DNA from 2 places in the Corynebacterium glyciniphilum AJ 3170 genome. Region 2 is predicted to be linked to the other one. Evidence: predicted binding sites of a transcription regulator. Region 2 holds the regulator's gene; the other holds the start of a gene.
What was found. The regulator LexA, encoded in region 2, represses DNA repair genes until DNA is damaged. The targets are predictions, from matches to a motif close to CGAACANNTGTTCG.
Positions count from the first base shown of each region.

Region 1: a site for LexA is predicted at 3,142-3,155, ahead of CGLY_RS04350 (HNH endonuclease signature motif containing protein). Genes of this name have one in related genera too.

Region 1 is NZ_CP006842.1:936,997-942,162, reverse strand. Features, by position in the region: gene CGLY_RS04370 (C40 family peptidase) at 1-838, shown strand, start outside; gene CGLY_RS04365 (hypothetical protein) at 851-1,030, shown strand; gene CGLY_RS04360 (hypothetical protein) at 1,042-2,325, shown strand; gene CGLY_RS04355 (hypothetical protein) at 2,335-2,874, opposite strand; gene CGLY_RS04350 (HNH endonuclease signature motif containing protein) at 3,241-4,659, shown strand; gene CGLY_RS04345 (hypothetical protein) at 4,987-5,166, opposite strand, start outside.
Region 2 is NZ_CP006842.1:1,686,329-1,691,494, reverse strand. Features, by position in the region: gene hrpA (ATP-dependent RNA helicase HrpA) at 1-825, shown strand, start outside; gene nrdR (transcriptional regulator NrdR) at 827-1,288, opposite strand; gene CGLY_RS17375 (hypothetical protein) at 1,368-1,898, opposite strand; gene lexA (transcriptional repressor LexA) at 2,161-2,910, shown strand; gene ptsP (phosphoenolpyruvate--protein phosphotransferase) at 2,986-4,704, opposite strand; gene CGLY_RS07930 (DeoR/GlpR family DNA-binding transcription regulator) at 4,887-5,166, shown strand, end outside.

The DNA.
Region 1 (5,166 bases), 750 kb from region 2:
GGGCACGGCAGTTGTCCAGCGTCTGACGGCGGCCGGTGTCGACACGGTCGAGCTCCTCGAGGTTTCCGCCGAGGTGGACGCCGTGGCTCACGACGGGGCCGCCGCGGTCGACCGTGCCACTGTCGACATCCTGGAGATCGCGGAACAGTGTCTGCAGCAGATCATCGGCACGGTCGTCACCGCCCCACTGTCACCGGCCACCCCGGCGGCGGCGTTGCAGATCGCCTGCACACACCTGGCACGGGCGCAGGCACGTCTTACTGCACTGGGGACGGAGCTCGAGACTCTCATCAGCCGGGTGGCTGCGGCAGAAGCAGGGCTGCCGGACGCACCTGCAGCACCCACGCCACCCCCGACACCGGCAGGGCCGGCGGGGCCGTCGGGACTGTCGGGGCTGTCGGGGCTGTCGGGTCCAGGGCCTTCGCAGACAGCACCCCCAGCGACCGGGACGGTGGAACCGGTCGGCGACGTCGCCGTTCCAGGTGCTCCGACCCCACAGGCGGCGGCTGCGGTGGAGGCGGCGACGTCCGCGCTGGGAACACCGTATGTGTGGGGTGGCACCTCACCGTCGACAGGCGTGGACTGCAGTGGGTTGACGCAGTGGGCGTACGGCCAGGCAGGGGTCGATCTTCCCCGCACCGCCGACCAACAGGCCGTCGGAGCTCAGGTCAGTGCCGACCAACTTGCACCCGGTGACCTGGTGGTGTGGGACGGCCACGTCGCGATGGTCACCGGCGACGGCCAGATGATCGAGGCCGGTGATCCCGTCCAGATCAATCCGGTGAGAACAGAGAACATCGGCATGGGGTTTCTCGGTTTCTACCGCCCCACTGCCTGAGAGGAGACACTGATGCCCACGAACCGCGGCCTGGCCCGCATCACCACGACACCCCGGGTGCCGGAATACAACGTCCAGCAGTTTCTCGGAGAGCCCCCACCTACGGTCCCGGCGGTACTGAAAGCCGACCTCTTCTCCACTGCGGGTGTACACGGTGGTCCGGTCATCGACCGCGGTCGTCCTTCCAGCTAAAATCTGTCGTCATGGCAGACAACGGAATCGTGACGCTCGAGCTCGAGACAACCGCCGGCACGTACTACACCCTGTGGGCCCCAGGCTGGGTGTCCCGTGGCGAGCAGTGGCAGGCTTTCCTCGGTGACGACTCCGGGGTCTTCGCGTTCGAGTCACCGGCGGCGTTGCTCGCCGGGATCACCGCCTCCTCGGCCCATGATCTCGCCGAACATCCCGACTGGCCGGCATTCATGGACGGTGCCGAGACCAAGGTGACGCCCCGCCGGGGAGGCAGCATCAGCTTCGTCGAGCTGCCCAACAACCTCGCGGGGCGCCCGTCCTTCGAGAACACCCGGACAGTCTCCAATGCCTTCCAGGTGCTGCGTTCGCTCGGGACGGTCTGCGGCATCGACCGGATCAACCGGTGGTTCCGGTCCTACTCCGTCCTGTCCAACGTGAGCCGTGGCCAGGACCACTACGCCGGAGAGAACGGTCTCGCCGAATGGTCGAGTGTGGGTTTCACGGTGCGGGACAACTGGGTGGAACTCCTCGATGCCGTCGACGAGGCGCTGGTCACGCCGGACCTCGGCGACAATGCAGCCAGTCTCGTCGCTGCAGCACAGAAGCGGATCGACGACGCGGCATCGGCGCAGGATGATGCCGCCGGGGCAACCGCAACCTCCACAGGCACCAACGCCGACGATACAGACGGAAACGGCCCCGATACCGACGATGAGGACACGGAGCACGCTGCAGACCCGTACGACGCGACGCCGTGGGGCAGCGCAGGGATCGATCCGATCCGTATCACCGTGGACGGCACCACCGTATACACCCTGCGGTGCTATGTCGGGAACCGGTCTCCGGTCTTCCTGGGCCACCGCGGCGAGATCAATACGTTCCCGTCTTCCCGCTCGCTGGTGCGGTGGATGATCGATGCGAAAGACCATGACCTCGCCGGCATGGAGACCTGGGGAGACCTGGTGACACTGGCCAATGCCGGGGAACTCGAGGTCGAGGTACATCCGTCGAACGTCTACGGTTTTACGGGACTGCGCAGCGACATCGCCGACGGCGTCGACGCTGTGGACACCGACCAGCTGGGACGAGCCTACGAGCTGCTCGCCGATGCCGCAGACTGGGCACAGGACGACGGAGTGAACAAGGTCCTGCTAGCATACCCCCGTCTCCAGGACTACATCGCGTACATGCTCGGTTCACCGTCTGCGGCAACGCCGACCGCTCCCTTCGACGAAGAGGCGAACGGCTGGACGCAACTCGAAGAGAACCTGACGAACCGTTTCACCAAGTTCTGAGGACCGGCTTCAGGGGCCCCAGACGGTGTCGTCGTACCAGAAGTCGTCGAACTGGGCGAGAGGATCCGCTCCGTCGCCGTCGGTGAACCACAGCTCGGTTCCGAAGAATTCGACGATTCCACCGTCTACTCCGACGGTGTAGATCCCGTCGACGACGTCCACTTCGTCGTCCATCGCGACGTCTCCCCGTGCGACGCCGGTGGTGAAGTCTCCCCGCATGTACAGCGTGTCGTCAACGTCCGAGACGCACACGACCACTGCCGCTCCCCCACCCTCGCCGGCGTAGACCCAGGTGTCGAAGCCGTCGCATACCGCATTCTCATTGTCGAAGTACCCGGTGTAACCGAGGCCCGGCGGCAGTCCATCGTCGGGAGCGACGTCCTCAGCGGCGGGACCGTCCTGTCCATCGACCAGATAGTCGTCGAGCGTCTCCGCCGAGGAAGCGCCGGGAGCCTCTGCTCTCGGGGCCTCTGTGTCCCGGTTGAGGAGCCACAGGCCTGCCGTCCCCACGGCGATGAGTACGGCAAGGACCGCGATGACGACGGACACGACCAGTCCGCTCCGCGGCTCAGCAGTACCTGATGACGGGACCGACTCGTGTGGTCGGTGGTACGGGTTCGGTGGCTGATATTCGGACGGGGACTGTTGTCCGCCTCCACGGCCCCAGGTGTCTCTGTCCATTCTCCGTCACTCTCCGGTGCCGTCCGGCACAGTTCGCGTTTCTCGTCCTCGTCTCGTCAAGATGCACGATAGTTCCTGTTCAGCAAGGACCTCGTCATCGGGTGCCATGTACTGACCGTACAGAAAATATGTTGACGAACAAACATTCGAATGATAATGTCATTCAGCAGAAGATGAAGCATGTTGGTCGGGACAGCAGGAACTCATGTTCGAGTTTCAGGGGGGGGACACCGTATGCCACAACAGCAACCTCCGGTACCGCCGGTCGGTTCCACGACCGACCTGTTGGAAGCACTTTCTGCCCTGGACGCTGCAGTGGAAGACATCATCGCACATGGTCCGGACACCTGGTCCCGGCTCTCCGACGCCGACAGGCTGCAGGCGGCGGCGTGCATGGAACGCTCCCGTAAGAAACTGACCGTCGCTGACGCCGCATTCCTGTCGAGTCATCAATCGGAGCTTCCGGCTGGCACCCAGCGGCAGGCGCGGGCGGTGAGCAGGATATTCACGACGACCACGCGTGATGCCCGCAGTCGTCTGGCGTCATGGTCGCGCGTGGCCGAGCGACCGGACCCCTGGGGAGCTGACCCTACTGCTCCGCACGAGGACCACATGCCTGAGCTGGCGGCTCTCGTCGCCGAAGGGCACCTCGATGCCGCCGGCGTGGAGAAGGCGGACAAACAGATCCGCGCGCTGCCCCAGAACGTCCAGGCGGAGATCACCCGCATCGCAGACCGTCCGATCGCCGACCTTGCCAGGAAGCAGGGGCCCGATGTGCTCGACTCCCTGCGCTCGTTCTTGCTCGACCTCGTCGGAGCAGAGGAACCGTACACGGAGAAAGACCATGACCGGATGCGTTCCCTGACCCTCGGGAGACAGCGCTGCGACGGCATGACTCCCGTCCGGGGCACCCTCACCCCTGAGCTCGCCGCGTCACTGCAACGCGTGATGGCTGACTATGCCAAGACCGGCGACTTGATCGAGGACACTGATCTCGCGGCCGATGACCGTACGCCCGAACAACGTCGACACGATGCACTCGCCGCGGTCGTCCACGCCGGGTACGGGCGTGGTCGCGCACTCACCCCGGGCCGCGGTGCAACTACCATCGTCGCCGTCATGTCCGTCGAACAGTTCAACAACCCGACTGGCACCGCGCTGACCGATGTCGGCATTCACGTCCCCGCCACAACGCTGCTCGACGATCGGCACGACCTGGAAACATATCTGCAGGTTCTCGATGTTGAAGGGCGGACTCTGAGATTCGGACGCACCCGGCGCCTCGGCAACCTCAGCCAGTACCTCGCCCTCGTCGGCGAAGAAGGCATCAGTTCAGCACCGGGCACCGACTCCGCGCCTGCACACTGCCATGTGCACCACATCGACGGGTGGAGCGCCGGTGGCGCCACTGATCTGGACAATCTGACGCTCGTGTCCCCAGGCATGCACGCTCGCGTGGACGACACCCGCCAGCATCCGGACCGGTGGTGGACTACTCCAGCTCCTTCGGGTAGCGGACGGCGCGTCCACTGGATTCCCCCGGTCAGCGTGGACCCGAAACGTCGCCCCGTCCACAACGACCACCCCACAACCCGACGTCATCCCGGCGACGTCCGACGTCGGCGGTTCAGGGAAGCAGAGGACCCGCCGTGACCCCCCGGATCAGGCGTCAGCAGCGGGGTCGGCCAGAGGGGCTCAACACGGACTGGAATAGGAGGTGTCATCGTTCAACAAGCAAGGATTACTGCCCTGTGTCGACGCCACGGCGCCACACAACGCCGCCCTGTCGTCGTAATCCACAACCACCGGGCGAACTGTGGTGCCGTCCACATTCGCTCTCAACGAGGGGCAGTACCCCGGTTCCGGCAGGACCGCACCGGGGGCGCGGCAATGGCACCATCCACGTCCGACTGAGTGATCACTGCCGCAACCACAGCCAGGACCACGGCGTCCCGCCCCTCCCGGAGGGACGCCCATCCGTCACGGTCGCACGTCGCCGACGACGTTCGCTCCGCCAACGACCCCTTCAGCACGGTCGCCCGACGACGGCAGCCACGGATAGCCGGACCGGACAGCGACGTAACCACCGAGCATGAGGAGAAGAATCCCAGCGACCAACACAACGTACTCCCCCGGACCGGTAGAGGTCGTGAGTGAGTC
Region 2 (5,166 bases):
CCCGAGTCCGTGGAAACGGTGGTGGACGGTCAGACGACGTCCGCCTACCCTGCGCTCGTTGCAGCCACCCCGGGGAGCCGGGACGGTGTTGTTCTCAAGGCATTCCCGACACCCCAGGCGGCCGCCGGACAACAGTTCTCGACTGTCCTCGAGATGATGGTGGACGCGTGCCAGGTGTCCACGAAACAGACGGTCAAGGGGCTGCCGCTGCGGCAGCGCGTCGCGGTCGATACTTATCCTCACGGCGGTCCCGATGCTCTGGTCGATGATTGCCGTGTCCTCGCGTGCCGCGAGTTGATGAACCGCTTCGGCCCGGTGATCCGCGACCCGGAACGCTGCGCAGAAGCTGTGACGGCAGCACGCGAGAAAGGACCGGGGCTGGTCCGGCAGATCTTCGTGGCGATCTCCCCCGCAGTCCTGGCTGTCTCTGATATGTCGCAGGAACTGGAGGGCTGGGACGGCGCGGCGATCGACGAGATGAGGGGGCAGTTGGATTTCTATCTCGGCCCCCATCGTGTCGCGAAGAACGGAGTAGAGAATCTACGCCATGTGCCGCGCTATGTGGCCGCGATGAAGTCCCGGCTTTCAATGATGGAGTCTGACCCGGACCGTGAAGCGGCGCTTGATGACCAGGTCAGGGAGTGCACGGAGGCCATTGCCGAGACCCGGAAGCGACTCCCTGCCGCGCGCGCAGCGTCTCCCCAGTTCAAGGACGTTGAGTGGTTGGTCGAGGAGTTCCGGGTGTCATTGTTCGCCCAGAACCTGGGAACCTCGCGACCTGCCAGCGCAGCGCGGGTGAAGAAGGCGCTCGCGAAGATCCGCTGACTTATTCAGCGGCGTCTTCTCGACGCTGACGGAGGGCCCGGATCTCCGTCTCGAAGTCCTCGGTGGACCGGAAGGACTTGTACACCGAGGCAAACCTCAGGTACGCAACTTCGTTGAGGTTACGCAGCGGCTCGAGAATCGCCAGGCCGATATCATCCGCGGCCACCTGCGAACCGTAGGACGCACGAAGCGACTGCTCGACGTCGTGTGCGAGTATCTTGAGGTCGTCCCCGGAGACCTCGAGTCCCTGACAAGCACGCCCCACACCCCTGATGACCTTGTCGCGGCGAAACTCTTCGGTCACGCCGCTCCGTTTGGTCACCAGGAGCACTGAGCGTTCGAGTGTCGTGAACCTGGTTTTGCATGTCAGGCATTCTCGTCGACGACGGATAGCTGAGCCAGATTCGACCGTACGCGAATCCACCACCCGGGAGTCTTCGGAGCGGCACGCGGGACAGAGCACGGCGTTCTCCCTTACAGAGATCAGTGGAACGGGACGGACCCATATGCTACCCCTGGAGCCTTCCCCTGCCGTTGCCCGGTCAGTAGACCGGGATCACAACCTGTCGCGTGGACTCCGCACCGGCGTGGTGACCGTCATCCGCGCCGATCTTGTCGATGTCGTTGAGGGACGCAATTCTCGCCACCGCGTCACCCACCGATGCACCCGGGACGTGCTCTCTGGCGATATCCGCCAAGCTGGCGTTGTCCCCGACCGTGACCGTCGCAGTCCTGGCAGGTGTGACAGCCTCCTCATTCGGACCGGTCAAAACCGGTGACGCGGCGAGCATCACCACCAGCGACGCGAGAGACACCAACGTAACGCCCGGAGAACCGAGGACAGAAGACATACGGCGACGTACTCGGCGCGCCCGAGAACCTGTCTCGAACGGACGTTCTTCACCGGTCGCGCGGAACCGCCGACGCTCCACCTGAGCCGCTGACGGATGTCGCACCGCACCATGCCCCCACGTGTTCGATCGCCCCGTCTCGACCACACGTGTCCACTCCGGACGACGGTAGACAGGACGACGGTCAACGCCCCGGGGATTACGTACCGATATCGTGTTCATGACAACCCTCTTTCCGTGAAAACGAACCTGACTTGCGGAATCTGACAGGACCATGACAGCACCGCAGCCGGACATCGTCTCGCATGACGGTCAGTATCTTCGTCCATGTGTTCGAACTTCGCTCTATGTGCCAGACGGTAGCACGGGTGTTCGAAGAAGTCCACAACTTCCGCGACACTTTCGAACACCCTGATGAACAATGTCGGTTCGGTGATGTACTGTCGAACCCACGATCGGTACAACGAGACCAGGAGTAGGTCAGATGGCAGAGAAACAGAAGTCCTCCACGGGGGTAGCTCCGGGAAGCAAGAAACGTGCCGCCCTAGCAAGCGCGGGAGCAAGTGGCGACGACAAGGGCAGGGAGAAGCTCTCCGACCGCCAGCGTCGCATCATGGACGTCATCAAAGACGCCACGCGGTTCCGAGGGTATCCGCCGAGCATCCGCGAGATCTGTGACGCTGTTGGCCTGAACTCCACGTCATCAGTGTCGTACCACCTGCGGGAGTTGGAGAGGAAAGGTTATCTCCGACGGGAGGACAATAAGCCCCGCGCCGTAGACATCCGGGATTTCGAGGATGAGCCGGCTTCCCGGCCGGGCCCTAAACCTGCGGCCACGACCGGCCCGGACGGGATGCCCTCCCCTTCGTTCGTTCCCGTGGTGGGACAGATCGCTGCCGGTTCACCGATCCTGGCTGAGGAACACGTAGAAGCTCACTTTCCACTGCCGCAGGAGCTCGTGGGCAGCGGCGAACTGTTCCTTCTGCAAGTCGTGGGAGAATCCATGCGCGACGCAGGTATCTTCAATGGCGACTGGGTGGCGGTGCGGTCGCAGAAAGTCGCCGAACTCGGCGACTTCGTCGCAGCGATGATCGACGGCGAGGCGACGGTCAAGGAATTCCAGAAGGACGGCAACGGTGTCTGGCTACTCCCCCACAATGATCTCTTCGAACCGATCCCCGGTGACAATGCTGACATCCTCGGCCGCGTCGTCGCCGTACTCCGAAAGATCTGACCGCGCTCCCCTGCGATCGCCTGACGACGGATATCGGAGCTCCGGTGTCGGGGCCCGACATCCGTCGGAGTGAAACTAGAGGCCGAGGACCGCCGCAGCGGCAGTCTTCGCCTCTTCGGCCCCATCGGCATCGAGCGCCGCCGCCGCCATTTCCCGGCAGACCGCGAAGTCGATCTCACCAAGCTGAGCGCCCACCGCCGCCAATGCCGGTGGAGCGGCTGACAGGGACGTAACCCCGAGCCCCGCCAGAACGCACGCGAGTATCGGGTCGGCAGCTGCTTCACCGCAGACCCCGACCGCGGTGCGAGTCACTGCACCAGCACGACAGGTCGTGTGTACCAACCTCAGCACCGCTGGCTGCCACGGATCTGTCAGATGGGCAAGGGACGCCGACATACGGTCAGCTGCCATCGTGTACTGGGTCAGGTCATTCGTACCGATGGAGACGAAGTCCAGATAGGGCATCATCTTGTCTGCCATCAACGCCGCAGCGGGAACCTCGATCATCGCACCCGCGACAAGTCCCCGCTCATGGCACAATGCAGCAAACCACTGCGCCTCATACACCGTTGCCACCATCGGCGCCATGACCCAGGTCTGCGCCGACGATTCCTCCCTGCCGGATTTCTTCAGCGCCAGTGCGATTCCGTCGAGCTGACGCTCCAGCAGCTCCTGATTCGTGCGTGCGATACGCAGGCCGCGAACACCGAGTGCCGGGTTCTCCTCACTCTCCGCCATCACATAGGGCACCGGCTTGTCCGACCCTGCATCCAACGTGCGGATGACCACCTTGCCCTCTGGGAAGGCGCTCAACACTTCCGCATACCGATCCGCCTGTTCCTCGACGGACGGTTCTGTCGTTTCGCTGAGGAAGCCGAGTTCGGTCCGGAACAGCCCGATGCCTTCTGCGACCGATTCCGCTGCCTGCCTGGCGGCGGCACCGTCCTGCACATTGGCGAGCAGTTGAACCCGGTGACCGTCCGCAGTTTCAGCCGGTCCGTGCCATCCGCGTACCTTCGAGGCGAGTTCTGCAGCTGCAGCTACCCTTTTCTCGACATCAGCCGGGTCCACCCCGGTCTCCACGGTTCCCACGGCGGCGTCAACCAGTACCTCGGTTTCCGCTGCGATGGAGCGCAGGTTGACACCAATAGCCACAATGCAGGGGATATCCAGCTGACGGGCAATGATCGCGGTATGGCTCGTCGCTCCGCCTTTCTCTGTGACCACGGCAACGATCAGTTCAGGGTCAAGAGTAGCGGTATCGGCTGGGGCAAGGTCATCGGCGAACAGGACATGGGGAGAATCGACGTCGGGGATGCCCGGTTCGGGTTCTCCTCGGAGCTCGGCGATGACGCGGTCGCGGACGTCCATCAGGTCAGTGACCCTCTCGGCCATCACACCACCCGCCTTGAGGAACATCTCGACAAAGTCATCCGTAGCCTGTTTGACCGCGTAGACGTTGGTCTGACCCGCATTGACGGATTTTCGGACCTTCTTGGCCCATGCGCGGTCCTTTGCAATGGCGACCGTGGCTTCAAGCACCTGGCGTGCATTGCCCTCGACTGTCGCAGCACGTGCACTGAGGCGCCCCGAGACGGTGTCGACGGCCCGGGTGAACGCCTCGAACTCTGCCTCTCGTTCCCCCTCGGCGACCGTCTTATCCGGCCCCGGCAGCTCCGGACGGTCCGTTACCCAGGTCACCGGCGCGAAGACCGTGCCGGGAACCACTGATTTTCCCTTCAGGATGACGGGCTCACCGTCGGTGGAAGGTGCGGAGGATTTCGTGTCTGCCATAGTGTCTGGTCTCCCACAAATATTCAGAATGGACATCTGAAAGGACATCGGTTGACGTATTAGGTTGACGTCCACAGTACCCTCTTCTCCCCCTCTTTTCGGGGCCCGCCGGGGCCACCCCCGTCGGACTCCCCACCCCCGAATCGAGGTTCGCACCCCCTCGACCCCATACAATGCACATCATGAACTCAGAGGAACGTCGCCGCCAGATCGCGTCACTGACCGCAGTCAACGGGCGTGTCACCGTGGTCGAACTTGCGGAGCGTTTTGCCGTCACCCCGGAGACCATCCGGCGTGACCTGACCGTACTCGACAATGACGGTGCCTTGCACCGGGTCCACGGCGGGGCGGTACCCACCAATACGTTCCAGACCCGCGAGACGCCGATCGAGCTACGCAGCACCACCTCGACCGAGGCGAAGATCCGGATCGGGAGAGCGGCGACAGAACTTCTGCCGCGGA